DNA from 2 places in the Pseudomonas vranovensis genome. Region 1 is predicted to be linked to the other one. Evidence: predicted binding sites of a transcription regulator. Region 1 holds the regulator's gene; the other holds the start of a gene.

The links. The regulator FliA, encoded in region 1, starts transcription of late flagellar genes. The targets are predictions, from matches to a motif close to CTAAAGTTTNNNNNNNNNNNGCCGNTAA.
Region 2: the regulator FliA is predicted to act here: its motif matches at 9,668-9,695, upstream of ABVN19_RS18755 (methyl-accepting chemotaxis protein).

Annotation. Positions count from the first base shown of each region.
Region 1 is NZ_CP159259.1:3,261,083-3,275,427, forward strand. Features, by position in the region: gene ABVN19_RS15160 (DUF2802 domain-containing protein) at 1-19, opposite strand, end outside; gene ABVN19_RS15165 (chemotaxis protein CheW) at 21-500, opposite strand; gene ABVN19_RS15170 (CheW domain-containing protein) at 561-1,385, opposite strand; gene ABVN19_RS15175 (ParA family protein) at 1,385-2,173, opposite strand; gene motD (flagellar motor protein MotD) at 2,218-3,105, opposite strand; gene ABVN19_RS15185 (flagellar motor protein) at 3,109-3,849, opposite strand; gene ABVN19_RS15190 (chemotaxis response regulator protein-glutamate methylesterase) at 3,849-4,958, opposite strand; gene ABVN19_RS15195 (chemotaxis protein CheA) at 5,003-7,216, opposite strand; gene ABVN19_RS15200 (protein phosphatase CheZ) at 7,229-8,017, opposite strand; gene ABVN19_RS15205 (chemotaxis response regulator CheY) at 8,038-8,412, opposite strand; gene fliA (RNA polymerase sigma factor FliA) at 8,517-9,257, opposite strand; gene fleN (flagellar synthesis regulator FleN) at 9,254-10,087, opposite strand; gene flhF (flagellar biosynthesis protein FlhF) at 10,207-11,517, opposite strand; gene flhA (flagellar biosynthesis protein FlhA) at 11,529-13,658, opposite strand; gene flhB (flagellar biosynthesis protein FlhB) at 13,908-14,345, opposite strand, start outside.
Region 2 is NZ_CP159259.1:4,012,179-4,028,528, reverse strand. Features, by position in the region: gene ABVN19_RS18815 (WbuC family cupin fold metalloprotein) at 1-235, shown strand, start outside; gene ABVN19_RS18810 (hypothetical protein) at 365-832, shown strand; gene ABVN19_RS18805 (PA4642 family protein) at 903-1,196, shown strand; gene mqo (malate dehydrogenase (quinone)) at 1,251-2,756, opposite strand; gene ABVN19_RS18795 (hypothetical protein) at 3,363-3,596, opposite strand; gene ABVN19_RS18790 (YajG family lipoprotein) at 3,774-4,358, shown strand; gene ABVN19_RS18785 (hypothetical protein) at 4,424-4,630, opposite strand; gene ABVN19_RS18780 (hypothetical protein) at 4,778-5,038, shown strand; gene ABVN19_RS18775 (1-acyl-sn-glycerol-3-phosphate acyltransferase) at 5,079-6,245, opposite strand; gene ABVN19_RS18770 (CPXCG motif-containing cysteine-rich protein) at 6,367-6,549, shown strand; gene ABVN19_RS18765 (DUF2007 domain-containing protein) at 6,549-6,809, shown strand; gene ABVN19_RS18760 (SOS response-associated peptidase) at 6,823-7,443, shown strand; gene ABVN19_RS18755 (methyl-accepting chemotaxis protein) at 7,488-9,629, opposite strand; gene ABVN19_RS18750 (M48 family metallopeptidase) at 9,784-10,599, shown strand; gene ABVN19_RS18745 (TMEM165/GDT1 family protein) at 10,665-11,252, opposite strand; yybP-ykoY riboswitch at 11,341-11,460, opposite strand; gene ABVN19_RS18740 (class I SAM-dependent methyltransferase) at 11,500-12,498, opposite strand; gene ABVN19_RS18735 (2-hydroxyacid dehydrogenase) at 12,549-13,514, opposite strand; gene ABVN19_RS18730 (LysE family transporter) at 14,046-14,675, shown strand; gene ABVN19_RS18725 (fatty acid--CoA ligase) at 14,798-16,350, shown strand, end outside.

The DNA of each region.
Region 1 (14,345 bases):
CTGCAACCTCAAGGATCAACTCAGATGTTCTCCAGCTCGGACCACTCTTCCTCGGTCATCATCTTGTCCAGCTCGACCAGGATCAGCAGTTCGTTGTTCTTGTTGCACACGCCCTGAATGAACTTGGCCGATTCTTCGTTACCGACATTCGGTGCGGTCTCGATCTCGGACTGGCGCAGGTAAACCACTTCGGCAACGCTGTCGACCAGGATGCCGACCACTTGCTTGTCGGCCTCGATGATGACGATACGGCTGTTGTCGGTGATTTCACTCGACATCAGGCCGAAACGCTGACGGGTGTCGATCACAGTGACCACATTGCCGCGCAGGTTGATGATGCCCAGCACGTAGCTCGGGGCACCCGGGACCGGGGCGATTTCGGTGTAGCGCAGGACTTCCTGCACCTGCATCACATTGATGCCATAGGACTCGTTGTCCAGCTTGAAGGTAACCCACTGCAGGATCGGATCTTCGGAACCTTGTGCAGACGACTTTTTCATTCCCCTATCCCTCAAAATCCGCCATCGGCGGTGTGCTCAGTGCGGTCGCGGTGCGACCGATCATTTATGGCTGATGTTCATTTGCCTGACCGCGCCGCTGGCGATCAACCCTGCCAGTTCCGCGACGTCGAGCAATGCACACATGTGTTCGATGACCGTACCGGCCAGCCAAGGCCGCTGGCCACGCTGGCTGCGCCATTTGATCTCGTTGGGGTCCAGGCGCAGCGAACGGCTGACCTGGTGTACCGCCAGCCCCCACTCATGGCCCTGGACCGAAATCACGTACTGCAGGCCCTGGCGAAAATCGTCGCGGTAGCGGTCTGGCATGACCCAGCGCGCAGTGTCCAGCACCTTCAGGTTGCCGCCCTGGCTGGGCAGGATGCCCAGGAACCAGTCCGGCTGCCCGAACAGCGGCGTCAGCTCATGGCCTGCCAGCGAGTAGATCGAGCCCAGGCATACCAACGGCACCGCCAGGGTCAACCCGGCGACATCGAACAGCAGGCACTCGAAGGGCTCGGCCGCCCATGCCGGGCGACCGTCAACGCTCGCCGGTTGTGCAGGCTGGCTGATCGAGGCCGGCAGGTGTACCTCCACCAGCGGCTCGACCGTGGCCGGCATGGGCTCGGCCACCGGCATGAGCGCTGGCAGCACAGGACATTCCGGTTCGGGAAGTGGCAGCGGGTCCGCCTGTGCCGCGACGGCGATCTGCGAGCTGGCGCCCCTTGCATCGCGAACCTGCTCTTCGAGCACGGCAGCCTCGAAGTCATCGCTCTCGACTGCCGGCGCGGGAAGCTCAAGCGCCTCGGTGGCCTCATACAACAAGCCGTCCAGGTAGGACTGCAGGGCCAATTGCGGCCCGGAGGCCAGCTGTAGCGGACGATTCATCAGGCCACCTGCTGGGTTAGGTTCTGCGTCAGCAGATGCTTGAGCAGGGCCCGGTAGGCCACCACTGCGCGACTCTTGCCATCGAACTGGGAGGGCGTCTGCCCGGCCCGGCTGGCATCGCGCAGGCGGGTATCCACCGGGATGTAGCCTTGCCAGATGGTCTCCGGGTACGCGTCACGCAGCATGCGCAAGGTGCCCATCGATGCCTGGGTGCGACGGTCGAACAGGGTCGGCACGATGTGATAGGGCAACGCCTGCTTGCGCGAGCGGTTGACCATCGCCAGGGTGCTGACCATACGTTCAAGGCCCTTGACCGCCAGGTACTCGGTTTGCACCGGGATCACCAACTGCTGGCTGGCCGCCAGGGCATTGACCATCAGCACGCCGAGCAACGGCGGGCTGTCGATGATGGCGTAGTCGAAATCCTGCCACAGCTGCGCCAGAGACTTGGCGATTACCAGGCCCAGGCCGCTTTGCCCGGGCGACTGGCGCTCCAGCACCGCCAGCGCAGTACTGGAGGGCAGCAGGGAAATATTCGGGTCGCTGGTTGGCAGCAGCAGTTGCCCGGGCAAGCCTTCAGGCACCGCGCCCTTGTGCAGGAACAGGTCGTAGCAACTGTGCTCCAGCACGTCCGGGTTATGCCCGAAGTAGCTGGTCATGGACCCATGGGGGTCGAGGTCGACGACGACCACACGCTTGCCCGCCTCGGCCAGCAAACCGGCCAGGGCGATGGACGTGGTGGTCTTGCCGACGCCACCTTTTTGATTGGCTACTGCCCAGACTCTCATTACGTTGCTTCCTCCCGGTACGGCGGTGGCCCTGCCGGGAACGGTTATAAGTTCGGTGACGGAGGATTGACGCGACTGCCCTCCGACGACGGTGATTGTGCTGGCGGTGCAGTTTGTGTGCCAGCACGCTTCAACGCGGCGTCCGGCGTGGCATTGGCGCTGCCCGAAGCGGTCAGGCTGCGGCGTACTTCAAGGTTGCGCGAAATCACCAGCACGACCCGACGATTGCGCGCGCGCCCCTCGGCCGTGTCGTTACCGGCAATTGGCTGGAACTCGCCATAGCCCACCGAGGCCATGCGCGCCGGATTGACACCGTCCATGGCCAGCAAGCGGACAATGCTGGCCGCCCGCGCCGATGACAGTTCCCAGTTGGTCGGGTACTGGGCGGTGCGAATCGGCAGATCGTCGGTGAAACCTTCGACATGCACGGGGTTGGCAAAGGGTTTGAGGATCTTGGCCACCTTCTCGATGATGCTGAAGGCAATGTCGCTGGGCATGGCATCGCCGCTGCCGAACAACAGCGAGGAGTTGAGTTCGATCTCCACCCACAGCTCATTGCCACGCACGGTCATCTGGTCGGACTTGATCAAGTCGCCAAAGGCATCGCGGACATCGTCGGCAATCGACTTGAGCGGATCAACGCTCGCCCCCGCAAGGCCTGCGTCAATCTGCTCGCTTTCCTTGATCAGAGGCTCGGCGGGCCTGACGCTGAGCGGGCGCTCGTCGCCGATCGGGATCGGCCGCATGCTCCGTTCGGGGTCGTTGAACACGCCGATCAGGGCCTCGGAAACGACCTTGTACTTGCCCTCGTTGATCGAGGAGATCGAGTACATGACCACGAAGAAGGCAAACAGCAAGGTGATGAAGTCCGCGTAGGACACCAGCCAGCGTTCGTGGTTTTCATGCTCTTCGGGTTGTCGGCGGCGCGCCATGCGTTACTCCATGAAGCCCTGAAGCTTCAACTCGATCGAGCGCGGGTTCTCGCCTTCGGCGATCGACAGCAGCCCTTCCAGGAGCATTTCCCGGTAGCGCGACTGACGCAGGGCGAGGGCCTTGAGCTTGTTGGCCACCGGCAGGAGGATCAGATTGGCGCTGGCCACCCCGTAGATGGTGGCGACGAAGGCCACGGCAATGCCGGTGCCCAACTGCGAGGGGTCGGCAAGGTTGCCCATCACATGGATCAAGCCCATGACCGCACCGATGATACCGATGGTCGGCGCGTAGCCGCCCATGCACTCGAACACCTTGGCGGCCTGGATGTCGCGGCTTTCCTGGGTGTAGAAGTCCACTTCGAGAATGCTGCGAATGGCTTCGGGCTCGGCGCCATCGACCAGCAACTGCAGGCCCTTGCGCGCATACGGATCGGGCTCGGCATCGGCCACCCCTTCAAGGCCCAGCAGGCCTTCCTTGCGCGCGGTCAGGCTCCAGTTCACGACCCGGTCGATGCCACCGGCCAGGTCGACCCGCGGCGGGAAGATGATCCAACGGACAATTTGCAGCGCCCGCTTGAAGGCGCTCATGGGCGACTGCAGCAATGCCGCCGCCAGGGTACCGCCCAGTACGATCAACGCGGCCGGGCCGTTGATCAGGGCCGACAGGTGTCCTCCCTCGAGGTAATTGCCGCCGACAATGGCGACAAAGGCCAGGATGATGCCGATCAGGCTCAAGACATCCATCAGACACAGGCCTCGACCAGGTGCTTGCCGATCTCGTCCAGGTTGTACACCGCGTCGGCCAGGTTGGCCTTGACGATCGCCATGGGCATGCCATAGATCACGCAGCTGGCCTCATCCTGGGCCCACACCGTGCTGCCGCCCTGCTTGAGCAGGCGCGCGCCTTCACGGCCATCGGCCCCCATGCCGGTGAGCACCACCGACAGCACCTTGTCCCCGTAGGACTTGGCGGCCGAACCAAAGGTGATGTCTACGCAGGGTTTGTAATTGAGGCGCTCATCGCCCGGGAGGATTTTCACCGCACCACGCCCATCGACCATCATCTGCTTGCCACCCGGGGCCAGCAAGGCCAGGCCGGGGCGCAGCATGTCGCCGTCCTCGGCTTCCTTGACGCTGATCTTGCACAGCTTGTCGAGGCGTTCGGCAAAAGCCTTGGTGAACGCCGCCGGCATGTGCTGGACCAACACGATCGGCGCCGGGAAATTGGCCGGTAGCTGGGTCAGCACCCGCTGCAGTGCCACCGGACCACCGGTGGACGTACCGATCGCCACCAGCTTGTAGGGCTTGCGCTTGGGCGCGGCCGACGTCGTGGCGGCACGTACCGGCGCAGCGGCGCGCGGCGCAGGGCTGGCGCCCAGGCTGCTGACACTTGGCTGGGCGTGGGCCACTGGCTGGGGGGCAGGCGTGGGGCTGGCAAAGGCGCTGAAGCGACGGTTGCTGCGCGAAATGGTGTGGACCTTTTCGCACAGCAGTTGCTTGACCTTCTCGGGGTTGCGCGAGATGTCTTCGAAGTTCTTGGGCAGGTAGTCGACCGCACCGGCATCCAGCGCATCGAGGGTTACCCGGGCGCCTTCGTGGGTCAGCGAGGAGAACATCAACACCGGGGTCGGGCAGCGCTGCATGATGTGCCGCACGGCGGTGATGCCGTCCATCATGGGCATTTCATAGTCCATGGTGATGACATCGGGCTTGAGCGACAGTGCCTGGTCGATCGCTTCCTTGCCGTTGGTCGCGGTACCCACGACCTGGATAGTCGGGTCCGCTGAAAGAATTTCCGAGACACGGCGGCGGAAGAAACCGGAATCATCCACCACCAGGACCTTGACTGCCATAAACACTCCATTAGGGGGCGCGGCGTGACGCCGCGCCACCAGAATCAAATACGCCGGGCGGCGTAACGCTTGAGCATGCTCGGCACATCGAGGATCAGCGCAATGCGCCCGTCACCAGTAATGGTGGCGCCCGACATGCCCGGGGTGCCCTGGAGCATCTTGCCCAGCGGTTTGATGACCACTTCTTCCTGGCCCACCAGTTGATCGACAACGAAGCCGATCCGCTGGGTGCCTACCGAAAGGATCACCACGTGCCCTTCGCGTTGCTCTTCATGAGCGGCGGAACTGACCAGCCAGCGCTTGAGGTAGAACAGCGGCAAGGCTTTGTCGCGCACGATCACGACCTCCTGGCCGTCGACCACGTTTGTGCGCGACAGGTCCAGATGGAAGATCTCGTTGACGTTGACCAGCGGGAAGGCGAACGCCTGGTTGCCCAGCATCACCATCAGGGTCGGCATGATCGCCAGGGTCAGCGGGACCTTGATGACGATCTTCGAGCCCAGCCCCTTGGTCGAGTAGATATTGATCGAGCCGTTGAGCTGGGCGATCTTGGTTTTCACCACGTCCATGCCCACGCCACGCCCGGAGACGTCCGAGATCTCGGTCTTGGTCGAGAAGCCCGGGGCGAAGATCAGGTTGTAGCACTCGGTGTCGCTCAGGCGCTCGGCGGCATCCTTGTCCATCACCCCGCGTTTGACCGCAATGGCGCGCAGGACGTTGGCGTCCATGCCCTTGCCGTCATCGGAGATCGACAACAGGATGTGATCGCCCTCCTGCTCGGCCGACAGCACCACCTTGCCGCTGCGGGTCTTGCCGGCGGCTTCGCGCTCTTCGGGAGTTTCGATGCCGTGGTCGACGGCGTTGCGCACCAAGTGCACCAACGGGTCGGCCAGCGCCTCGACGAGGTTCTTGTCGAGGTCGGTTTCTTCACCGACCAGCTCGAGGTTGATCTCTTTCTTCAACTGCCTGGCCAGGTCGCGCACCAGTCGCGGGAAGCGCCCGAAGACCTTCTTGATCGGCTGCATGCGGGTTTTCATCACCGCGGTCTGCAAGTCGGCCGTGACCACGTCAAGGTTCGACACCGCCTTGGACATGGCTTCATCGCCGCTGTTCAGACCCAGGCGCACCAGGCGGTTACGCACCAGCACCAGCTCGCCGACCATGTTCATGATCTCGTCCAGGCGTGCAGTATCGACCCGCACGGTGGTTTCCGCTTCGCTGGCCGGGTGCTTCTCGGCAGTGGGCGACGGCTGTCGGGCCGGTGCGGGTGCGGCAGCCTTGGCAGGCGCAGCCGGGGCCGTTGGTTTGGCAGCCGCCACCGGGGTCGGGGCCGGTGCAGGCTTGGCCGCTACCGCCGCGGTTGGCGACGCGGCCGGGGCCACGCTGTCGGGGGTGAACTTGCCCTTGCCGTGCAGTTCATCGAGCAGGGCTTCGAATTCGTGTTCGCTGATGTGATCGCCGGCTGGCTCGGATGTCGGCGCAGACGCCTGGGCCGCAGCAGCAGGCAACGCATCGACGGCAAAGGTGCCCTTGCCATGCAATTGGTCAAGCAACGCTTCGAATTCGTCATCGGTGATTTCGTCGCTGGCACCCTGGGCCGCTACCGGTTCCGCCACCGCGGGCGCCGCAAGGCTGTCGGGGGCGAACTGGCCTTTGCCGTGCAACTGGTCGAGCAACGACTCGAACTCGGCATCGGTAATTTCATCGCTGGCGGCGTCGGGTGCCTGGGCCTGGGCTTCAGCCTCGGCCTTGACGGCATTGAGCGAGTCGAGCAGTTGTTCGAACTCGGTATCGGTAATGTCCGCTTCGGCAGCAACCGGGGCTTCTGGCGCCGGCTCTGGTGCCGACGCCGGTGCCTGCTCGGCGCCAGCCGGCTCGGCCAGGCGCGACAAGGCCGCCAGCAGCTCAGGCGTGGCCGGGGTGACATCGGTGCGCTCACGCACTTGGCCGAACATGCTGTTGACGGTATCCAGGGCTTCCAGGACCACGTCCATCAGCTCGGCATCGACGCGCCGCTCACCCTTGCGCAGGATGTCGAAAACGTTTTCGGCGATGTGGCAGCACTCCACCAGCTCGTTGAGCTGGAGGAAGCCGGCGCCCCCTTTTACAGTGTGAAAACCGCGAAAGATCGCATTGAGCAGGTCGGCATCATCCGGACGGCTTTCCAGCTCGACCAGTTGCTCGGACAGTTGCTCAAGAATCTCGCCGGCTTCTACCAGAAAATCCTGAAGGATTTCTTCATCGGCGCCGAAGCTCATTAAACGTGCTCCCTAAAAACCCAGGCTGGACAGCAGATCATCGACATCGTCCTGACCGGACACAACGTCTTCACGTTTATCGGCATGAATCTGCGGACCTTCACCCCGGGCCGGATGTTTTTCTTGATCTTTTTCAGCACGCAGCTGCTGGTGGTCATGTTCGATACCGGCAAAGCGGTCGACCTGACTGGCCATCAGCACGAGCTTGAGCAGATTGCTTTCTACTTCGGTGACCAGCGCAGTAACGCGCTTGATCACCTGGCCGGTCAGGTCTTGGTAGTCCTGAGCCAGCAGAATGTCGTTGAGGTGCCCGGCGACCTTGCGGTTGCCCTCGGCGCTGCGCGTCAGGAAACTGTCGACGCGCTTGGCCAGCTCACGAAACTCCGGTGCCGCCACTTCGCGACGCATGAAGCGCTGCCAGTCAACGCTCAGCGCCCTCGCCTCTTCGCCCAGCTCATTGAGTACCGGGGTACTCGCTTCGACCAGGTCCATGGTGCGGTTGGCCGCGCCTTCGGTCAGCTTGACCACGTAGGACAGGCGCTCGGTCGCGTCGGTGATCTGCGACACTTCTTCGGCCTGCGGCATGTGCGGGTCGATCTGAAAGCTGACGATCGCACTGTGCAGCTCGCGCGTAAGCTTGCCGACTTCCTGGTACAGGCCACGGTCACGGGTCTGGTTCAGCTGATGGATCAGTTGTACCGCGTCGCCGAACTTGCCTCGCTCGAGGCTGTCGACCAGCTCCTGGGCGTGCTTCTTGAGCGTGGACTCGAACTCGCCCAAGGATGTTTGTGTTTGCTCCATAGCGCCCCCGTGGCGTGTCTTCAGCTGTTGACGCGCTCGAAGATCTTCTCGATCTTTTCTTTCAGCACCTGGGCCGTGAAAGGCTTGACCACATAGCCGTTGACGCCGGCCTGGGCCGCTTCGATGATCTGCTCGCGCTTGGCCTCGGCGGTGACCATCAGCACCGGCAGGTGCTTGAGGCGCTCGTCGGCGCGCACTTTGCGCAGCAGGTCGATGCCGGACATGCCAGGCATGTTCCAGTCGGTCACGAGAAAGTCGAAATGGCCGCTTTCGAGCATCGGCAATGCGGTGTTGCCGTCGTCAGCTTCCTGGGTGTTGGTGAAGCCCAGGTCACGCAGCAGGTTCTTGATGATCCGCCGCATCGTCGAGAAATCGTCGACGATGAGGATTTTCATGTCTTTGTTCAATTAGACCTCCAAGCAGTCTTTAACGCGCTCAGCGCAGAACGCGCATTCAATCAATTCGGGCACTACATTTCGCGACTGCATTGAACCTGCGTTCAACGCGCTCGCCATTCTCCCAGGCGACTGCGCAAACGCGCTGCACACTGGCTGTGCAACTGGCTGACACGTGACTCGCTGACCCCCAGGACCTCACCGATTTCCTTGAGGTTCAGCTCTTCGTCGTAGTACAGGGCCAGGACCAGACGCTCACGTTCCGGCAGGTTGGCGATGGCGTCGGCCAAGGCTGCCTGGAAACGCTCGTCTTCCAGGTCGCGCGACGGCTCGAGCTGGGCACTGGCGCCATCCTCGTGCAGGCCTTCGTGTTCGCCGTCCTGCAACAGGTCGTCGAAACTGAACAGGCGACTGCCCAGGGTGTCATTCAAGATCCCGTAGTAATCATCGAGACTCAATTGAAGTTCGGCAGCAACCTCGTGATCTTTAGCGTCACGACCGGTTTTTGCTTCAATTGCGCGAATCGCGTCGCTGACCATACGGGTGTTGCGGTGAACCGAACGTGGCGCCCAGTCCCCTTTACGCACTTCGTCCAACATTGCGCCGCGGATTCGGATGCCGGCGTAGGTCTCGAAACTGGCACCCTTACTGGCGTCGTACTTGTTGGACACCTCGAGCAGGCCGATCATGCCGGCCTGGATCAGATCCTCCACCTGCACACTGGCCGGCAGACGCGCCAGCAGGTGATAGGCGATGCGCTTGACCAACGGCGCATAACGCTCGATCAACTCATACTGGGCATCTCGCGATGCCTTGCTGTACATCCGATATCCGCTGGCGCTCATAGCACAGGGCCCGCGCTCGTCGGCTGCACCAGGCGCTCGACGAAAAACTCCAGGTGACCCCGCGGGTTGGCCGGCAACGGCCAGGTGTCGACTTTCTGGGCAATGGCCTTGAATGCCAGCGCGCACTTGGAACGCGGGAAGGCTTCATAGACCGCACGCTGCTTTTGCACCGCCTTGCGCACGCATTCGTCGTACGGAACGGCGCCGACGTATTGTAGGGCCACGTCCAGGAAGCGATCCGTGACCTTGGTCAACTTGGCGAACAGGTTGCGACCTTCCTGCGGACTCTGCGCCATATTGGCCAGCACGCGGAAACGGTTCATGCCGTAATCGCGATTGAGCAGCTTGATCAGCGCGTAGGCGTCGGTGATCGAGGTCGGCTCGTCGCACACCACCAGCAGCACTTCCTGCGCGGCGCGGACAAAACTGACCACCGAGTCACCGATACCCGCAGCGGTGTCGATCACCAACACATCGAGGTTGTCACCCAGTTCGCTGAACGCCTGGATCAGGCCTGCGTGCTGTGCCGGTGCCAGGTGCACCATGCTCTGTGTGCCAGAGGCGGCCGGTACGATGCGCACACCGCCCGGCCCCTGCAACAGCACGTCGCGCAATTCACAGCGGCCTTCGATGACGTCAGCCAGGGTCCGCTTGGGAGTAAGCCCCAGCAGGACGTCGACATTGGCCAGGCCCAGGTCGGCGTCCAGCAGCATGACCCGACGGCCAAGCTCTGCCAACGCCAACGACAGGTTCACCGACACATTGGTCTTGCCGACGCCACCTTTACCGCCTGTTACGGCGATTACCTGTACGGGATGCATGCTACCCATGTTTGTTCAATACCTTGTCTTGCTTAGACCGAGGCCACATAGCCGGCTGCGCTTTCAACACCTGAAAAATGCATGGCAGACCATCAATGCAGATACTTTGCAACGTCTTCACAATCACCTCAGCCAACACGCTTGCCGTGGCTGTGGTAGAGATCAGCGAACATATCGGCCATCGCCTCTTCGCTGGGCTCCTCCTGCATCTGCACGCTGACCGCACGGCTCACCAGCTGGTGGCGACGCGGCAAGTGCAGATCGTCAGGAATGCGCGGCCCATCGGTTAGATAGGCCACTGGCAATTCATGACTGATGGCCAGGCTCAGGACTTCGCCGAGGCTGGCCGTTTCATCAAGCTTGGTCAGGATGCACCCGGCCAGCCCACAGCGCTTGTAGCTGTGATAGGCGGCAGTGAGCACCTGCTTCTGGCTGGTCGTCGCCAGCACCAGGTAATTCTTGGCCGCAATGCCGCGTCCGGCAAGGGTTTCAAGCTGCATGCGCAGGGCCGGGTCACTGGCCTGCAGGCCGGCGGTGTCAATCAGGATCACTCGCTTGCGCAGCAGCGGCTCCAGCGCCTGGGCCAGCGATTGGCCGGGGTCGACGTGGGTTACCGAGACGTTGAGGATGCGGCCCAGGGTCTTGAGCTGCTCCTGCGCGCCAATACGGAAACTGTCCATGCTCACCAGGGCCATGTTCTGCGCGCCGTACTTGAGCACATAGCGCGCCGCCAGCTTGGCCAGAGTGGTGGTCTTGCCCATGCCGGCCGGGCCGACCATGGCAATGACGCCGCCCTCTTCGATCGGCTCGACTTCCGGCACATGGATACGCCGCGCCAGGTGCGCCAGCAGCATGCGCCAGGCATGGCGCGGTTCGTCGATACCGGCGATCTGGTCGAGCAGCTCACGAGCAATCGGGCCGGTCAGGCCAATGCGCTGCAGGCGCCGCCAGAGGTTGGCCTGCTGTGGCTGGCTGCCCTGCAGCTGGCTCCAGGCAAGCGAACCCAACTGCACTTCGAGCAATTCACGCAACCCATTGAGTTCCGAGCGCATGGCATCGAACAGGCGCGGGTCGACCGGTGCCGGCGCAGGTACCTGCGGCGCGACCGGCTCATCCACGTGCGTGTCGACCAGCGGCTCGGAGGCGGTCAGCGGCAGGCCGGCGAACAGCTGGCGGTTGGCATCGTCGCTGTCGTTGCGGGTACTGAGCTCGGCCTGGGCCGTGACAATTCGCGACTGCGTCTTGCGCAGTTCATCTTCCAGTTCCACATTCGGAACCCGTGGCGCCAGGGCAGACAGCTTGTAGTCCAGCGCAGCCGTCAGCTCGACACCGCCAGCAATCCGTCGGTTGCCGATGATGGCGGCATCAGCCCCCAGCTCATCTCGAACCAGCTTCATGGCTTGACGCATATCGGCAGCGAAAAAACGCTTAACTTGCATAACCCACTACCTCAGCCGTTGGGGCCTACTGTGGCAACGATGGTAACTTGCTTGTTGTCAGGTATTTCCTGATACGCCAAAACATGCAAATTCGGTACAGCCAGGCGACCAAAGCGCGACAGCATTGCACGTACCGGTCCTGCGACCAGCAGGATCGCCGGCTGCCCCTGCATCTCTTGACGCTGGGCAGCCTCGATCAACGAACGCTGAAGCTTTTCAGCCATGCTCGGCTCAAGAAGAACACCGTCTTCCTGACCTTGCCCGGCCCTTTGCAGACTATTGAGCAAAATCTGTTCCAACCTTGGCTCCAGGGTGATCACAGGCAGCTCGGACTCAACGCCGACAATGCTTTGCACGATGGCGCGACACAATCCGACGCGCACCACTGCCACCAACGCGGCGGTATCTTGACTCTTGCCGGCATTATTGGCGATGGCCTCGGCAATGCTGCGGATATCACGTACCGGCACCTGCTCGGCAAGCAGCGCCTGCAGCACCTTGAGCAGACCCGACAATGAAATGACACCCGGCACCAGTTCCTCGGCAAGTTTAGGCGATGCCTTGGCCAGCACCTGCAACAGTTGCTGGACCTCTTCGTGGCCGATCAACTCATGGCAGTGCTTGTGCAGAATCTGGTTGAGGTGGGTGGCGACCACGGTACTGGCATCCACCACGGTGTAGCCCAGCGACTGCGCCTGGCTGCGTTGGCCGACGTCGATCCACACCGCCTCCAGGCCGAAGGCCGGGTCGCGGGCGGCAATGCCGTTGAGGGTGCCGAACACCTGCCCCGGGTTGATCGCAAGCTCACGGTCCGGGTAGATCTCGGCTTCGGCCAGGATCACCCCCATCAGGGTCAGGCGATAGGCACTGGGCGCCAGGTCCAGGTTGTCGCGGATGTGAACCGTGGGCATCAGAAAGCCCAGGTCCTGGGAGAGCTTCTTGCGCACGCCCTTGATCCGCGCCAGCAATTGCCCACCCTGGTTGCGATCCACCAGGGGGATCAGCCGGTAGCCCACTTCCAGGCCGATCATGTCGATGGGCGTGACATCATCCCACCCCAACTCCTTGGTATCGGCGGCACGCTGTGGCGATGGCAACAGGTCTTGCTGGCGCTGCACTTCTTCCTGGGCCTTGAGCTTGACCTGGTTCTGCTTGCGCCACACCAGGTAGGCACCGCCGGCGGCCAGCAGGCCCAGGCTGAGGAAGGCAACATGCGGCATGCCCGGCACCAGGCCCATGACAATCATCAAGCCCGCCGACACACCCAGCGCCTTGGGCGAATCGAACATCTGCCGATTGATCTGCTTGCCCATGTCCTCGGAGCCGGAGGCACGGGTCACCATGATCGCAGCCGCGGTAGACAGCAACAGCGACGGCAACTGCGCCACCAAACCGTCACCAATCGTCAACAGCGCATAGACCTTGCCAGCGTCGCCGAACGTCATGCCGTGCTGGAACATACCGACCAGCATGCCGCCAATCAGGTTGATGAACAGGATCAGCAGGCCGGCGATGGCATCACCGCGCACGAATTTGCTGGCACCGTCCATTGAACCGTAGAACTCGGCCTCCTGAGCCACTTCCGAACGCCGCGCCTTGGCCTGGTTCTGATCGATCAGGCCGGCGTTGAGGTCGGCGTCGATGGCCATCTGCTTACCTGGCATGGCATCGAGGGTAAAGCGTGCGCTCACCTCGGAAATACGCCCGGCACCCTTGGTCACCACCACGAAGTTGATGATCATCAGGATCGCGAACACCACGATACCGACCACATAGTTGCCGCCGATCACCACCTCGCCAAAGGCCTGGATCACCTTACCGGCGGCGGCATGGCCGTCGTGGCCATGGAGCATCACCACGCGCGTGGACGCCACGTTCAGGGCCAGGCGCAGCAAGGTGGCCACCAGCAGGATGGTCGGGAAGGCGGCGAAGTCCAGCGGGCGCAGGGCGTAGACACAGACCAGCAGGACCACGATCGACAGGGCGATGTTGAAGGTGAAAAACACGTCGAGCAGGAACGGCGGGATCGGCAACATCATCATTGCCAGCATCACCAGCAGCAACAGCGGCACACCCAGATTGCCCCGGCCGAGGCCGGCCAGGTTGTTGCGGGCACTGTTGATTAACTGAGAGCGATCCACCGGTATTCCTCGTTAGCTCAAGCAAAACTTTGACGCGAAATGACGCGCGCAGCGCTGCCTTTGCAAGAAGCTTTCCAACTTTCGAAATACCGGGGATTAATGCACCAGGAGCTGGACCGCGACCGCTGCGCAGCCGATCACAGGCTCCCGCCAGCGGCTACGCGAGCCAAGCCTGCAATCTGTAGCCGCTGCCGAGGAACGAGGCCGCAATCGACTGCGCAGCAGTCGCGCTCCTATCACCACGAAAGATCAGGAATCGCGGCGCAGGTCCGGCGGGATCGGCAGGTCCTTGAGCGGCTCCGGCGGCTTGCCCTTGCCCGCCCGGTACTGGCGGATCTGGTAGACATAGGCCAGCACCTGGGCCACCGCCAGGTACAAGCCGGCAGGGATTTCCTGCTCAAGTTCGGTGGAGTAGTAGATCGAACGCGCCAGCGCCGGCGATTCGAGCAACTGGATGTTGTACTCCTGGCCGATCTCGCGAATCTTCAGGGCCAGGAAATCCGTGCCCTTGGCCAGTAACAGTGGCGCTGCGCCCTTCTCCGGGTCGTATTTGAGCGCCACGGCGTAGTGGGTCGGGTTGGTAATGATCACGTCCGCCTCAGGCACCGCCGCCATCATCCGGCGCTGCGACATCTCGCGCTGCAACTGGCGAATACGCTGTTTTACTTCAGGCTTGCCCTCGCTGTC
Region 2 (16,350 bases), 750 kb from region 1:
GGGTGCGGTGCTCGACAAGCGGGTGCTCGAGGCCGGTGGCGATTGCCTGGGTGTCGACTTGGCGCCGGGTACCTTTCATGGCCTGGTGGTGCTGGAAGCGGACAGCGTGATGTTCGAGTGCAAGTCCGGCCCTTATCGCCCCGTCGGCGACGGTGAACTGGCCGGTTGGGCGCCTCGTGAAGGTGAACCGGGCGTGGCCGAGTACCAGGCCTGGATGCGCGCGCAGTTCGCCTGAGATCACTGCAGGAGCGGCGGTGCGACGGCTCGACATGCTCGCGACTGTGGTCTATCAGCCACATCGCATCGCGGGGCAAGCCCGCTCCCACAATCTGCTAAAGTGCCAGGCCGCCCCAAGGAGCCTGCCATGCGTGCGATTGCCCCTCTTCTTCTGCTGTTGAGCATGCCTCTGGCTGCTGCCCCCCTGCACAATCAGTTCCTGCCGCCGGATGACTTGTCCCTGCGCCAGGAAGCCGCCGAGACCCAGCAACTGCTGCAAGTCACCAGTTACTCGGTAGTGGTCGGCAACCAGCGCCAGTCCAACCAGCAACCCATTCCGGTGACAGCGCCGTTGACGCTGCGCCTCAAGGGCAAGCCGTTGAGCAAGGGGGCCACCCTGAGCCAGGTGTTGATCAGCTTCGACGGCGAAAGCAAAAGCCTGAAAAAGCCGGTGTTCGACGAAAAGAGCAAAGTCCTGAACCTGAACTACCCACTCAGCCAGTACCAGGTGATCCTCGACTTGCTGCGCAACGACACCGTCTATGTACAGTTCCTCAGCTATTCCAATGGCCATGTCTGGGCCGATCTGCACACCGGGGCCGTACGTGCGCGTTGAGCGCCGGGGCTAGGCAGGGGTAAACTGCCGGCCCGTGAAAATGTCCGTGATGGTTCAGTTGGAGTCGGTAATGCGTAAAGACAAAAAGCAAGTGATTGGGGATGAGATCAGCGACGAGTACGTCAAATCCTTCCTGCAGTACGAGCCGGCTGATGCGACTTCGCCTTCGCTGCACAAGCTGGTCAAGGCCTATCGTGGTCTGCGCATCGATGACTTCGAGCGCTTTGTCGGCTTCTTCGTCGAGGCCGGGCTGGACCTGGACCTGGACGGCAAGGACGAGCACGGCCAGACCTTCGTCGATCAGATCCGCGACCAGCGCAATGGCGCCGAGTACATCGAGATCATCGGCAAAGCCCGTGGTTGATTGAACCGCGCCCATAAAAAAACGCCCCGAAGGGCGTTTTTTTATGCCGGTGCGTTACGCGTAGTTTTGCGCAGGGCTGTTTTCGACCAGGCCCAGGACCTCGTCGTTGTGCGCGCTGATCTTGTGGTACAGCGCAGCATCGGCGGCCAGGACCTTTTCCCGGGCCGGGAAAATTTCCTTGAGCTTGGCAGCCCAGGCACCCTTGGTTTGCTCAGGGAAGCAGCGCTCGATCAGGTCCAGCATGATCGACACCGTTACCGAGGCGCCCGGGGAGGCACCGAGCAGGGCGGCGAGGGTACCGTCCTTGGCGGCCACCAGTTCGGTACCGAACTGCAGGATGCCACCTTTCTTCGGGTCTTTCTTGATGATCTGCACACGCTGACCGGCCACTTCCAGGCGCCAGTCCTCGGCTTTGGCCTCGGGGTAGAAGCGACGCAGCGAATCAAGACGCTGTTCCATCGACTGCATCACTTCGCTCACCAGGTATTTGGTCAGGTCCATGTTGTCGCGGGCCACAGCCAGCATCGGGCCGATGTTGCCCATGCGTACCGACAGCGGCAGGTCGAGGAACGAGCCGTGCTTGAGGAACTTGGTGGTGAAGCCTGCGTAAGGACCGAACAGCAGGGAGGTCTTGCCGTCGACGACGCGGGTGTCCAGGTGTGGCACCGACATCGGCGGCGAGCCGACGGCTGCCTGACTGTAGACCTTGGCCTGGTGCTTCTTGACCACTTCCGGGTTGTCGCAACGCAGCCACTGGCCGCTGACCGGGAAGCCGCCGAAGCCTTTGCTTTCTTCGATACCCGAGGCTTGCAGCAGCGGCAGTGCCGCGCCACCGGCGCCGAGGAACACGAAGCGGGCGTCGACTTCACGGCTGCTGCCGCTGTTGACGTCCTTGATGCTGACAGTCCAGCCGCTGCCGTTTCGGCGCAGGCCGGTAACACGCTTGCAGTACTTGACCTGGGCATCCGGCGCGTTGGCCAGGTGCTTGAGCAGCTTGTTGGTCAAGGCGCCGAAGTTGACGTCGGTGCCTTTCATGACGCGGGTGGCGGCGATTTTCTGGTCGGCAGGGCGACCCGGCATCATCAGCGGCATCCACTCGCTCATCAGCGCTTTGTCTTCGGTGTACTCCATCTCGGAGAAGGCATGGTGCTGTTTGAGCAGCTCGAAGCGCTTCTTCAGGAAGCTCACGCCTTTGTCACCTTCGACGTAGCTCAGGTGCGGCACAGGGTTGATGAACGCCCGTGGCGAGCTGAATGCGCCTTTCTTGCTCAGGTAGGCCCAGAACTGCCGGGAAACCTCGAACTGGGTGTTGATGTGCACCGCTTTCTTGATGTCGATGCTGCCGTCGGCGGCCTGCGGCGTGTAGTTCAGTTCACACAGCCCGGCATGGCCGGTCCCGGCGTTGTTCCACGGGTTGGAACTTTCCGCGGCACCCGAATCCATCAACTCGACGACTTCCAGCTTGATTGCCGGGTCGAGTTCCTTGAGCAGTACGGCCAGGGTGGCACTCATGATGCCTGCCCCTACCAGTACTACATCGACTGCTTCGTTCTGCGCCATTAACGCGTCTCCAAAATCTACAGCACCAAATTGACAGCATAGGATCCTTGGCTTTGCCAGGATCGCCATGTCCGATTCTTCGCAGTTTTTGCAACTTCAGCGGACACCGCCAACCGGGCTTTGCGTTGCCTATGAACGCATTTTAAGGCCGGTGCGGCAATTCGACTTATGGTCAAGGTGTCCGTCGTGCGTTATGGACCGGCCTCAGGCACTCATCCTGGATGAGCACGTTTGCCAGCTGTTCAGGGCTGTTCGGGACACTTTAGGTGCTTTTGCACATGCCAGACTGTTCATTGCTCGCCACACTCTCGTGAAGTTGTGAAAACCCGTTTTTTCACGCTCTTTTGGAGTCGTGAACCTCAAAAGGGACTGCGCGATGGCAGGCCCGGCAGGTTCAGGCAGAGCAGAGGGCCAAATGACGCAGGCACACTGGCTGGTGCAAGACCTGTGTGGAAGGCTCTCTGTGGGCGGTGCGGAGGATGCGCAATGATGAACATTGGCGGTGCTGCGAGGCCCGATCAGGAGACGTCCTTATAATCGGGGGGAGATTATAACGATGTCGCGGGCAGAAATGATCTTTATTAGCGACTTTTATTGAAGCAACCGTCAGGCGGCCAGGCTGCGTTGCACCCAGTTGCCGCGCGCAGGCGTGCAAACCCGTGCGCTGGCGGGCAGGGGGCGGTTGAGCCAGGCCAGGCGAATTTCGTCGATTTCCACCCATTCGGCGCCACCAGGTGGCACCGCGCACTGCTTGAACGCCAGGCAACGGCCCTGATTATCGAGACGGGCGAAGCTGCGCATATGTGGGCGGCCAAACAGGGAAGTCCAGAACCGGGACATGGCGTAATTCCTCGTTGAGTGTTCTGGGCGCCAGCATAGCCGCGGGGTGATGAAGCGATTGTGACAGCGAACCGCTGGCTTGAATGGCGGTCCTAATCGCCAGTGGCACGCTGATAGCTGGGCTGCGCCGTGCTGGTTATACTGGCGGCCTTTGCTGCCTATCCTGGAGAAATGAGCATGTTGCAACGTTTGTTGTTCGGTTTGATCGCGGTGACCAGTCTGACCCTGGTCGGTTGTGCCCACAGCCCGCAACAGCTCAGTCCGCAACCTAAGCTGACCGCCCAGCTCGCCCCGGTCGGCCACGGCCAGCCGGTAGTGGTCAAGGTTGTTGATGGCCGTGGTACCCAAACCCTGGGCACCCGCGGTGGCCTGTACCCTGAAACCAGCGCCATCACCGTGACCGGCAATGACATCCTGCCCAAGCTGCAGGCCCAGGCCGAAGCCGCTGTACGCCTGCTCGGCTTCACCCCGACGCCCAATGCCTACAACGCACCGCAGTTGACCGTGACCCTGGCCGAGCTCAAGTACCAGTCGCCCAAGGAGGGCATGTACGTGACCGAAGCCACCATTGGCGCCACTTTCAAGGCTGACGTCTCCAATGCCAACCGTCGCTACAGCGGCCGCTACGGCGCCTCCCTGGACCAGCGCTTCGGCATGGCGCCGAACCAGGAAACCAATACCAAGCTGGTCAGCGACGTACTCAGCGACGCCCTGACTCGCCTGTTCAAGGACCAGGCCATCGGCCAGATCCTGGGCGAGTAAACCCGACGCATAAAAAAGCCCGATGGCTGCACCGCAGGCATCGGGCTTTTTTTGTGCGCGCAGGTTCAGGCCGCCTCGACGTAGAAGTCCAGCACACTGATGCCAGTCTGGCCGTCGACCTCGGGCAGGTCGTCGTGGGCGTGGCCACCCAAGGCGCAATACACCAACCATTGGCGGTCCTGGACGTTGAAGGCCAAACCGTCGATCAACGCTTGCTGTTCTTCACTTGGGGCGATCAGGTAGAGGCGGTCCTGGTTTTCGGCGTGCAACATCACAAGCTCCATTTGGTCACGAGGGTCGGTATGTTCGCGCGTGTGGATGACGATCGTATGACGCAGCTTGTCGTTGGTCGAAAAGCACAGGACTTGTACGCAGGCTTGGTTAGAATGCCCGCCGACGTATGACTTCGAGGTTGTGTAATGTCGTTGCAAATGCTCTGGGCGCTGATTGCCGCCCATCCGGCCAAGCTGATCAACGTGCTGGCGCTGCTGATTACCTGCCCTGGCGGCCTGCTGCTGCACAGTGCCCGGCGTCGCGAGGCCCAGGCCCTTGCGGGCGCTGTGAGCGATGAGGCGGTGGTCGATGGCATGACCCTGCGTATCAACCGCTTCTACTACATTCTGGGCTTTGCCTTCCTGGCGCTGGCCCTGCTGCTGTCCTGGTTCAGTACCTGGGTATGAAACTTCGCGGGGCAAGTCGAGACCTCGCCCCGCGATCGCGCTACAGCCCCAAGCCCGCCTTGACCCGATACTGATTGCGCACCGGCATCGCATACTGCAACACCAGGTACGGCCGGTGCTCGGCCGGGCAGGCGTCCAGGCGGCGCTGCCATTCGGCCTGGGCACGGGCCAGTTCATCGGCCGGGAACAGCTTGTCGGCCTTGGGCACCTCCAGTGCCGGATCGGCATCGGCCCACTGTGCATACGCCAGGTAGTGCACCGGGAACAGCCGGTAGCCACCCAGGATCTGCCGATCGATCTCTACCGCCAATTGCTTGGTGTCCTCGAAGAACGCGGTCACTGGCGGGGCGAAGTTGATGTGTACCCGGCCTTTGTAGCCGGTAATGCCCTGGGCAATGCTCAGGTCATCCTCACCCGGTGCCTTGCTGTAGGTGCCGGTGGTGGCGCGAATGAACAGCTCCCGGGCCTTGGCCTGGTCACACGGGTCGTATTCGTAGCTGATCGACACCGGGCTCAGGTTCAGTGACTGGATCACTGTGCCGAACGGCTCGTCCTTGCGGCTCATGTGGAACATTTTGAGGATCGCCGAATCAGTGCGATCGTCGCCGTCCTTGGCCCGCCCTTCAGCCTGGGCGATCCAGATCGATTGGCCGTCGTTGCGGATCGAATGATTGATATACGCCGACAACAGCTGGTAGGCAGCGAGCTTTTCCCGGCGGCCGGTAATGGAGCGGTGAACGATAAAGCTCTTGTTCAGACGCATCATGTCGCTGACGAACGGCTTCTGCAGCAGGTTGTCGCCGATGGCGATCCGTGGCGTGGGCAGGCCGGCGTGATATACCGCATAGTTGACGAACGCCGGGTCCATGACGATGTCGCGATGGTTGGCCAGGAACAGGTAAGCGGTGCCGGACTTGAGCAGTTCGACGCCGGTGTAGGTCACCCCGTCGGTGGCGCGCTCAATGGTGTGGTCGACGTAGTACTCAACCTTGTCCTGCAGGGTCGAGACGCAGCTGACCCCGGCGAACTCTTTGCGCAGGCGCCGGGCGATCAGCGGCTTGAGCAGCCAACCGAAGGCACCGGCCATGCGCGGGAAGCGGAAGTGGGTGAGGATATCGAGAAATGCCGGGTCGCTGAGCAGGCGTGCCAGAACGGCAGGGACCTCAGCGTCGTCGTACGGTCGGATGGCATCGAATTCGCCCATCATGCTCTCTTGTTGGAAACGGCTAGGGTAATAGGTAGGGCCGGGGCTCGAAAAACGGTTCGAGCACGCGCAGGTCCTGTAAATAGACCGGCAATTATACGCACAAGTCACTGTGGAGGCCGCGATGCTCGAAGCTGCGTTCTACGATTGTCCTTATTGCGGTGAAGAAGTCGAGACGACAGTGGACCTGTCCGGTGGTGACCAGGAGTACATCGAGGACTGCCAGGTGTGCTGCAAGCCCATCCGCTTTGTATTACAAGTGCATGGTGACGAATGGATGCTTGATGTCTACGGTGAGAATGACTGATGCAACGAATCTATGAGCCGGAAAGCCTGCTGGAAGCGCAAATGCTGATGGGGATGCTAGACAGTGAGGGGGTCACGGTTCACCTGGTGGGGCGCGACCTGATCGGCGCCATGGGGGACCTGCCGATGCAGGGGTTGTTGGGGCTGGCAGTGGCGGATGACCAGGCCGATTACGCACGCCAGTTGATCGCCGCGTACAATGCTGCCCAGCCACTGGTTGGCGACGAGCCGGAGAGTGTTCCCGGAACCCTGATTTGCTAGGTCTCTATCCCTCATGTGTGGACGTTATGCGCTGTTTCGCTGGTCTCCTGCCTTTGCTGCATTGCCGGGGTTCCCGACCGACCAGCAGGCGCAATGGAACATTTCCCCGGGTAACTCGGTACTGATCCAGCGCCAGCTCGACGGCCAGCCGGCGCTTGCACGAGCGCGCTGGGGATTGACCCCGGCCTGGCTCACTGACCTTTCGCGCACGCCCGCCCATGCCCGGGCCGAGACCCTGGCCGAGCAGCCGATGTTTCGCGAGGCTTTTCGGGTGCGCCGTTGCCTGATGCCGGCCAATGGTTTCTACGAGTGGCGCGGTACCCAGCGCAAGCGACCGTACTGGTTGACACCGGGAGAGGGCTCTTCGCTGTTCTTTGCGGCGATCTGGGAGGCGTACCCGGTGCAGGACCAGGTCTGGTTGAGCACGGCGGTGGTGACCCAGGCTGCAGTGAATCAGCGTCGCCCGCTGATCCTCGATGCTGCAGGGCAAGCGATGTGGCTGGATCCCGAGACACCCTCGGCGCGGCTGTTTGAATTGCTGGCCAGCACCCAGGCACCCTTGCGTGAGCGGGTGCTGGCCAATTTTGTGAATGATCCGAAGCTCAATGGGCCGGAGTGTTTGACTCCGGCTTGACGGCGCTTTCGCGGGGCAAGCCCGCTCCCGCGGCGGCGATGAATTCAAACCCTGAACTGATTGATCAAGCGTCGCTGTTGCTCGGCCAGCTTGGTCAATTCGGCACTGGCGGTACTCGACTCATCCGCGCCACCGGCCACTTCATTGGCCACCTGTCCGATATTGATCACATTGCGGTTGATGTCCTCGGCCACCGCGCTCTGCTCTTCTGCCGCACTGGCGATCTGGGTGTTCATGTCGTTGATCACCGACACCGCCTGGGTGATGCTTTCCAGCGCCTGGGCAGCGCGTGCGGCCTGTTGCACGCTGTCGTCGGTCTTGCCCTGGCTGTCTTCCATCACCCGTACCACATCGCGAGTGCCTTGCTGCAGTTGCTGGATCATCTGCTGGATTTCTTCGGTGGCCTGCTGGGTTTTCTGCGCCAGGTTGCGCACCTCGTCGGCCACCACCGCAAAGCCACGGCCTTGTTCACCGGCACGCGCTGCCTCGATGGCCGCGTTCAGGGCCAGCAGGTTGGTCTGCTCGGCAATGGCGCGGATGGCGGTGAGGATGGCGTTGATGTTCTCGCTGTCGCGGGCCAGGGTCTGCACCACGCTTACCGCCCGGCCAATCTCGTCGGCCAGGGCGCTGATCGAGTGGGAGGTATCACGCACAATCTGCAGGCCCTGGTGGGCGGCCTGGTCGGCGTTGCTGGCGGCCTGGGCGGCATGAGTGGCGTTACGTGCCACATCCTGGGCGGTGGCGGTCATTTCGTGTACGGCGGTGGCCACCAGGTCGATCTCGGCCATTTGCTTGTGTACGCCCTGGTTGGTGCGGATGGCGATGTCGGCGGTGTGCTCCGAGGAGTCGCTGACCTTCTGCACCGAGGCCACCACCTGGCTGATCATCGCCTGCAGCTTGCTCAGGAAGGTATTGAAACCTTTGGCGATCGAGCCCAGTTCATCGGCGCGGTCGCTGCTCAGGCGCCGGGTCAGGTCGCCTTCGCCCTGGGCGATGTCATCGAGCATGGCGACCATCTGGCGCAGTGGGCGGGCGATGCCGTGGGCCAGCAGCCAGATCACCAGCAGGCCCAGGGCCGCAATACCCAGGCCCACCACGGTCATGCCGGTGAGGTCGGTGCGGCGTTGGGCGCTGAGTTCATCCTGCAGTTTATTGATGTCGGCCATTACCGCACTCAGCGGCAACTCCAGCAGCAGAGTCCAGCGAGCGTCGGTGTTGCCGATCTTGAAGGGCAGGTACAGCTCGATGCGATTGGCGCCCTGATTGACCTGGTAGCGCAGGGTTTCACCGCTGAGCTGGCTCAGTGTGGCAGCGGCGCCCGCGTCGAGGGCCTCGCTGGCTTTTGCACCGAACTTGCCCGGGTCTTTGGTGAACGCCACCAGGCGGCCGTTGCCAGACACCAGTGCCAGCTCGCCGGCACCGTCATACAGTTGCTGATCCGCCGTATTGAGCAGTTCCTGGATGAAGTTCACCGACAGGTCGGCACCGGCGATGCCCTGGAACTTGCCATCGATCATGATGGGCTCGACGAATGACGCGAGCATCACCACCTTGTTGCCGACCTCGTAAGGCGCCGGGTCGATCACGCAGGCCTTCTTCGACTCCCGCGGGCACAGGTAGTACTCACTGGCGCGCACACCCGTGGCCAGGATGGTCTGGTCGTTGACGTCGGCCAGCTTGTCCAGGCCCAGGCTGCCGTCATCATTGCGGAACCACCAGGGCAGGAAGCGGCCGGTGACGCTGTCGATGCCGGTGATGGAGGTGCCGACGAAACGGTTGTCGTCGTTGTCCAGGGCGCCGGCTTCCCAGCCAAGATAGGTGCCCAGGATCAGCGGATTGGTCACGGCGGTCTGCTTGAGCAGCGCGATCAGTTGCGGGCGTTCGATGACCAGTTGGGGATTGCCGCTGGCATCCTTCATGCCCAGCATGGCGTTAGTGGTGGCCAGGCCGCGAGCGATCAGCAGGGGCGCTTCCAGGCCGCGCTGGATTTCACTCACCTGGGTGCGGGCCAGGGCGGTCAGGCGCTGCTCGATCACCGCCTCGAACTGCTGCTGGGTGCGGGTTTGCACCAGCTCTTGGGTACGCTGGCCGGAATACACGGCGTAGAGCACCAGGGCGGCGACAATGCTCAAGACAATGGCACCGGCGAGGGCGGCGACGGAAAACTGGATCGACCTGAACTTCATGAAAGGCTCCACGCGCAAGAAAATTCGTCTGCCTTGCGTTATCGGCCCGTGCAGGTCAAAGCATGAGTGCCGTCTGGAGAATTCTTCGTCGGGGGTGTAGCGGGCTCAATCGAGTCGGCCTAGGATACGCGGCATGTTCGAATGGAGTGTTTTCATGCGTAAGTCTTTTGTCATTGGCGCCCTGAGTGCCAGCGTACTGCTTGCTGGATGCCAGGCAGTGAACACCACCAGCGGCGGCGCCGTGGGTGTCGAGCGTAAGCAATACATGTTCAGCATGCTGTCGACCGACGAGGTCAATCAGATGTATGCACAGTCTTACCAGCAGACCTTGAGCGAGGCCTCCAACCAGGGCGCCGTCGACAAGACCAGCGCCACGGCCAAGCGTGTGCAGGTGATCGCCGACCGCCTGATTGCCCAGGCGCCCAAGTTCCGCCCGGATGCGGCGCAATGGAGCTGGGAGGTCAATCTGATCAAGAGCGACGAGCTCAACGCCAACTGCGGGCCGGGCGGCAAGATCTTTTTCTACACCGGCCTGATCGACAAGCTCAAGCTGACCGATGACGAGATCGCCGCGGTCATGGGCCATGAAATCGCCCACGCCTTGCGTGAACATGGCCGTGAAGCCATGTCCAAGGCCTACGGCATCCAGATGGCGCGCTCCGGCGCCGGGGCCTTGCTGGGCCTGGGCCAGGACAGCCTGGCGCTTGCCGACACCGTGGTGCAGTACAGCATGACCCTGCCCAACAGTCGCGCCAACGAGAACGAAGCCGACCTGATCGGCCTGGAACTGGCGGCCCGTGCTGGCTACAACCCGAATGCTGCCATCACCCTGTGGGACAAGATGGCCGCCGCTTCCGGTGGCTCGCAGCCTGAGTTCATGAGCACTCACCCGGCCTCTGACAGCCGCCAGACTTCGCTGCGGGCGGCGATTCCTAAAGTGATGCCGTTGTATGAGCAGGCAAAGAAGTAACTGAAAGCATGGCGGGGCAACCCCGCTCCCAAAAAACAGTGGGAGCGGGGTTGTCCCGCGATCAATTACCCAAACCAGCCACTGACCTGCATCGCCGAATACACCGCCACGCCCGCCAGTACGAAGAAGGCGGCCGACGCCAGGCGACGGATCAGGGTCAGCGGCAGTTTCTCGGCGGCGAAGTTGCCCGCCAATACCACCGGTACGTTGGCAATCAGCATGCCCAGGGTGGTTCCGATAATGACCATGATCAGGTGCGGATACTGGGCTGCCAGCATGACCGTGGCTACCTGGGTCTTGTCACCGATTTCAGCGATGAAGAACGCAATCAGGGTTGTCAGGAACGGACCGAAGCGACGGGCCGTGCTGGCTTCGTCATCGTCCATTTTGTCGGGAATCAATGTCCACAGCGCAGTGGCAGCAAAGCTGGCAGCAAGGATCCAGTGCAGGGTGGCGGCGGAGAAGAAGGTGCTGACCCAGGCGCCAACGGCACCCGCTGCGGCATGGTTGGCCAGGGTGGCGGCGATGATACCGGCGATGATCGGCCAGGGCTTGCGAAAGCGGGCGGCGAGGATGAGCGCGAGCAGTTGGGTCTTGTCGCCAATTTCGGCGAGGGCCACGATCGCGGTCGGTACGAGCAATGATTCCAGCATCAGGATTCCTACGGGGGCGGGTCGACACGGCTATGACACGTACAGCCTTCCCGCCCCGGGTAAGGTGTGCGTGTCATAGGTCTTGTCAAACCCTGGGTCCGTCTGTGCGGACCGTGGGTCGTACGCGCCATGGTCTGTGGACCAAGTATGTTGACGCGTACCGGGCGAGCAGGGCGCTCGCGGGAGACTACTCCCCTAGGACGGAGCGGATTCTGCCTAGGCAAATCCGTTTCGGCAAGCGCTGTTTTTATCCCCGTGTTGCCTGGTAGATCTTGAAGCCTTGCCCTTCGGCACGTACCTGGCAGTTGCCAAGCGCGCCTTCGATCAGCGGCTGGTAGCGCAGGAAGCTATTGGCAACAAGGCGAAGTTCGCCACCTTTTTGCAGATGATCGGCTGATTTTTTCAGCAGGGTTTCCGATGCCTGGTAATTGGTATGAACACCGGTATGGAACGGTGGATTGCTCAGGATCACATCCAGGCCACGGGGGGCGGCGTCGATGCCATCACCGCAGATCACCTCGGCGTCCAGGCCATTGGCCGCCAGGGTCAGGCGACTGCTGGCCACGGCAAAGGCGTCGACATCCAGCATCGTCACCTGGCTTTGCGGGTAGCGGCGCTTGAGGGTAGCGCCGAGCACACCTGCGCCACAGCCGAAATCGAGCACCTTGCCGACCGGCAGGTGGTCCAGGTGCTCCAGCAGCAGCGCGGTGCCCCGGTCCAGGCGGCCGTGGCTGAACACACCCGGCAGGGTGACGATCTGCAATGCACCATCGACCAGCGGCAACTGGAAGTACTCAGCCAGGCTTTCCAGTGGCCTGGCCTCAGGGGCGTGTTCGACCGTGACCTGCCACAGTTGGCAATGACGGGCGCTGTCGAGCTTGCGCGGCTTGCCGAAGGCGTGCAGTTGCTTGGCTGCGCCTTCGATCCCCCCGCGTTTTTCGCCGACCAGGTACAGTTCGCGCCCGGCCAGGCGCGAGGCGAGGGCATTGAGCAGGTAGTTGGCCAGGTCGCGGGACTTGGGCAGAAACAGCACGGCGGCGTCGAAGCCATGGGCCGGTGCTTCTACGCCAAAGTGGCTACGACCGCCGAAGCGGGCATCGAGCGCAGCCTGATCCCCGGCATGCCAGCACCAGCCACCGGCGGCCGGCAGCTTGCCGAGCAGATCGTCGGCGGGCAGGCCAGCCAGCAGCAGCGAGCCCTGGAAAAGTTCGGCCTGACGAAGCAACACTTCACTGCGCGGGTCCATGGACGGCGGCTCCTGAAAAAGTGGCGCAGTTTACCAGAGCTGGCGCTGGCTTAGCCGACCTGTCGGCGCGGGTTGCCGGCAAAAAAGGCCTCGGCGTTCTCGCTCAGTTGCTCGACGATGCGCTGGCGCGACTCCACCGCGCCCCAGGCGCTGTGCGGCGTGACGATCAGGCGGGGGATGTCATGCGCTAACAGCGGGTTGCCATCGACCGGTGGCTCGACCGTCAGCACATCGGTGGCCGCGCCGCCGAGGTGCCCGGCGCGCAACGTGTCGGCCAGTGCCTGTTCGTCGATCAGGCCGCCGCGCGCCGTGTTGATGACAAAGGCGCCCGGCTTGAGCAACGCCAGTTCGCGGGCGCCGATGAGGTTGCGGGTGTGTTCATTGAGAGGGCAGTGCAGGGTCAGGGCATCGATTTGTGGCAGCAGCTCATCCAGCGCCAGGCGGTCTTCCCGTGGCGGGCGCCCTGGCAGTTGGCCGAGCAGCACACGCATGCCGAAGGCCTCGGCCAGGCGCGCTACTGCGCCACCCAGTTCGCCATGACCGAGCAGGCCGAGGGTCTTGCCTTCCAGTTCGACGATAGGGAAGTCCAGCAGGCAGAACTGCTTGGCCTGGCCCCATTGACCTGCCGCCACGGCTTTTTGATAGTCCGGCAGGCGCGTGGCCAGGGCCAGCAGCAGGGCCAGGGTGTGCTGGGCGACCGACGGGGTGCCATAGCCCTGACAATTGCTGACCATGACGCCCTGGGCGCGGGCGGCCTGCAGGTCGACATTGTTGGTACCGGTGGCGGCTACCAGAATCAGCTTGAGATCAGGGCAGGCGGCCAGGGTGGCGGCATTGATCATCACCTTGTTGCTGATGGCCACGGTTGCACCTTGCAAGCGCTCGGCAACGTGATCGGGCGGGGTGGCCGGGAACAGCTGCAGCTCGTCGAAGCAACTGCGTAGGCGCGCCAGGCTCAGGTCGCCAAGGTCCAGGGAAAGGTGGTCGAGGAATACGGCGCGGCGAGGGGCGGACATGGGCGGCTCCAATGATTGACGAGGGGCTCAGGTGGGATAGGTGATGCAGTCGTAGCGGGTCTGTTCGAGGCGGATGATCGGGCCGAACGTTAACGTCTTTTGCGGCCTGATTCCACAGAAGCCCAGGGCGGTACGGCGCATTTGTTGCAGCCCCGGCATCCGGTGCGGGCATTGGTGGCATAGGCAGTGCTCAAGGCGGCGCAAAAGCTTTGGCGTGAAGGATGGCCGAGAATGACCCGTACACGTTTGCTCATCGAAGGTGGGAGCATCCTGAAAAGCGATGAGGCCAGGGGTTGCCCCCGAGGGGAGAGTCAAGCGACCTGAGTGGCGAGCGCTGCGCCGTCGATCGCAGCCTCGTTCCTCGGCAGCGGCTACAGGTGGCAAGGCAAACCGGGGTAGCCGCTGGCGACAGCCTTCGATCGACCGCGTAGCGGTCGTGGTTCAAGACCGTTGCTCCTGCAAAGGTTGTTACTTTGTGTGTCCAAGGCGTAATGTACTTTTCTTTTTCATCCCTCAGCGCAAGGAGCCCCCATGTATTGGGCTGAATTTCTCACTGTTGCCTTGATTCACCTGCTGGCCGTGGCCAGCCCCGGTCCCGATTTTGCCGTGGTGGTACGCGAGAGCGTGACCCACGGCCGTCGCGCCGGCACCTGGACGGCCTTTGGCGTGGGCATGGCGATTTTCCTGCATGTGGGTTACTCGCTGCTGGGTATCGGCCTGATCGTGTCGCAGTCGATCGTGCTGTTCAACGCACTCAAGTGGCTGGCTGCCGCCTACCTGCTGTACATCGGCTTCAAGGCGCTGCGTGCGGGCTCAGCCGCACCGGGCAGCGAGGCGATCCAGGCCTCGACCGTCGAACGCACACCGCGCGCCGCCTTTGTCGCCGGCTTCATGACCAACGGCCTGAACCCCAAGGCCACGCTGTTCTTCCTGTCGCTGTTCACCGTGGTGATCAATCCGCACACCCCGCTGGCCATTCAGGCCGGTTACGGCGTGTACCTGGCTGCAGCCACCGGCCTGTGGTTCTGCCTGGTGGCCATGCTGTTCAGCCAGCAGCGCGTGCGTGCCAGCTTTGCCCGCATGGGGCACTGGTTCGACCGCACCATGGGCGCGGTGCTGATTGCCCTGGGTGTGAAAATCGCCTTGACCGAGATGCACTGATGGCGATTTGCCGCTAACCCTTTGCCGGTCAAATCATACCTTTGGCTGATTTGGCCGGCGTTGCGGCGTTCTAGAGTGGGTTATGTCTTGCCCCGCTTGTGCACTCTAGAAAAGGGACTCTTATGTTGCAGACTCGTGTCATTCCTCCCGCCGAGGGCGCCTATCAGTATCCGCTGCTGATCAAGCGTTTGTTGCTGTCCGGCAGCCGCTACGAGAAAACCCGCGAAATCGTCTACCGCGACCGGTTGCGCTACAACTACCTGACCCTCAACGAGCGCATCGCCCGTCTGGCCAACGTACTCACCGAGGCCGGGGTCAAGGCCGGTGACACCGTGGCGGTGATGGACTGGGACAGCCATCGTTACCTGGAGTGCATGTTTGCCATCCCGATGATTGGCGCGGTGGTTCACACCATCAACGTGCGCCTGTCACCCGAGCAGATCCTCTACACCATGAATCACGCCGACGACCGCTTCGTGCTGGTCAACAGCGACTTCGTCGGCCTCTACCAGGCGATTGCCGGGCAGCTGACCACGGTGGAGAAAACCCTTCTGCTGACCGATGGCGATGCCAAGACTGCCGACCTGCCGAACCTGGTGGGGGAGTACGAGCAGTTGCTGGCAGCGGCTAGCCCGGTCTACGACTTCCCGGATTTCGACGAGAACTCGGTGGCCACCACCTTCTACACCACCGGCACCACCGGTAACCCCAAGGGGGTGTACTTCACTCACCGCCAACTGGTGCTGCACACCCTGGCCGCCGCCGCTGTCACCGGCAGTATCGACAGCGTGCGCCTGCTGGGCAGCGATGATGTGTACATGCCCATCACCCCGATGTTCCATGTTCACGCCTGGGGCATTCCCTATGTGGCGACCATGCTCGGGATCAAGCAGGTGTATCCGGGGCGCTACGAGCCGGAAATGATGTGCGAGCTGTGGCGCAACGAGAAGGTCACCTTTTCCCACTGCGTGCCGACCATCCTGCAGATGCTGCTCAATGCCAAGGGTGCGCAGGGCCAGGATTTCGGCGGCTGGAAGATCATCATTGGCGGCAGTTCGCTCAACCGCGCCCTGTATGAGGCCGCCAAGGCCCGAGGCATCCAGCTGACCGCGGCCTACGGCATGTCGGAGACGTGCCCCTTGGTGTCTGCCGCCCACCTCAACGACGAACTGTTGGCGGGCAGCGAAGACGAATGCATTACCTACCGGATCAAGGCCGGGGTACCGGTACCGATGGTGGAGGCGGCGATTGTCGATGGCGAAGGCAACTTCCTCCCGGCCGATGGTGAAACCCAGGGCGAGCTGGTGTTGCGTGCGCCCTGGCTGACCATGGGCTACTTCCGCGAAGCGGAAAAAGGTCGCGAACTGTGGGAAGGCGGCTGGTTGCACACAGGCGATGTGGCCACCCTCGACAGCATGGGTGTGATCGATATCCGCGACCGCATCAAGGATGTGATCAAGACCGGTGGCGAGTGGATCTCGTCCCTTGAGCTTGAAGACCTGATCAGCCGACACCCCGCCATTCGCGAAGTGGCCGTGGTCGGCGTGGCCGATCCGCAGTGGGGCGAACGCCCGTTTGCCCTGTTGGTGGTACACGAAGGCCAGAGCGTCGACGCCAAGCTGCTCAAGGAACACCTCAAGCCGTTCGTGGAGCTGGGACATATCAACAAGTGGGC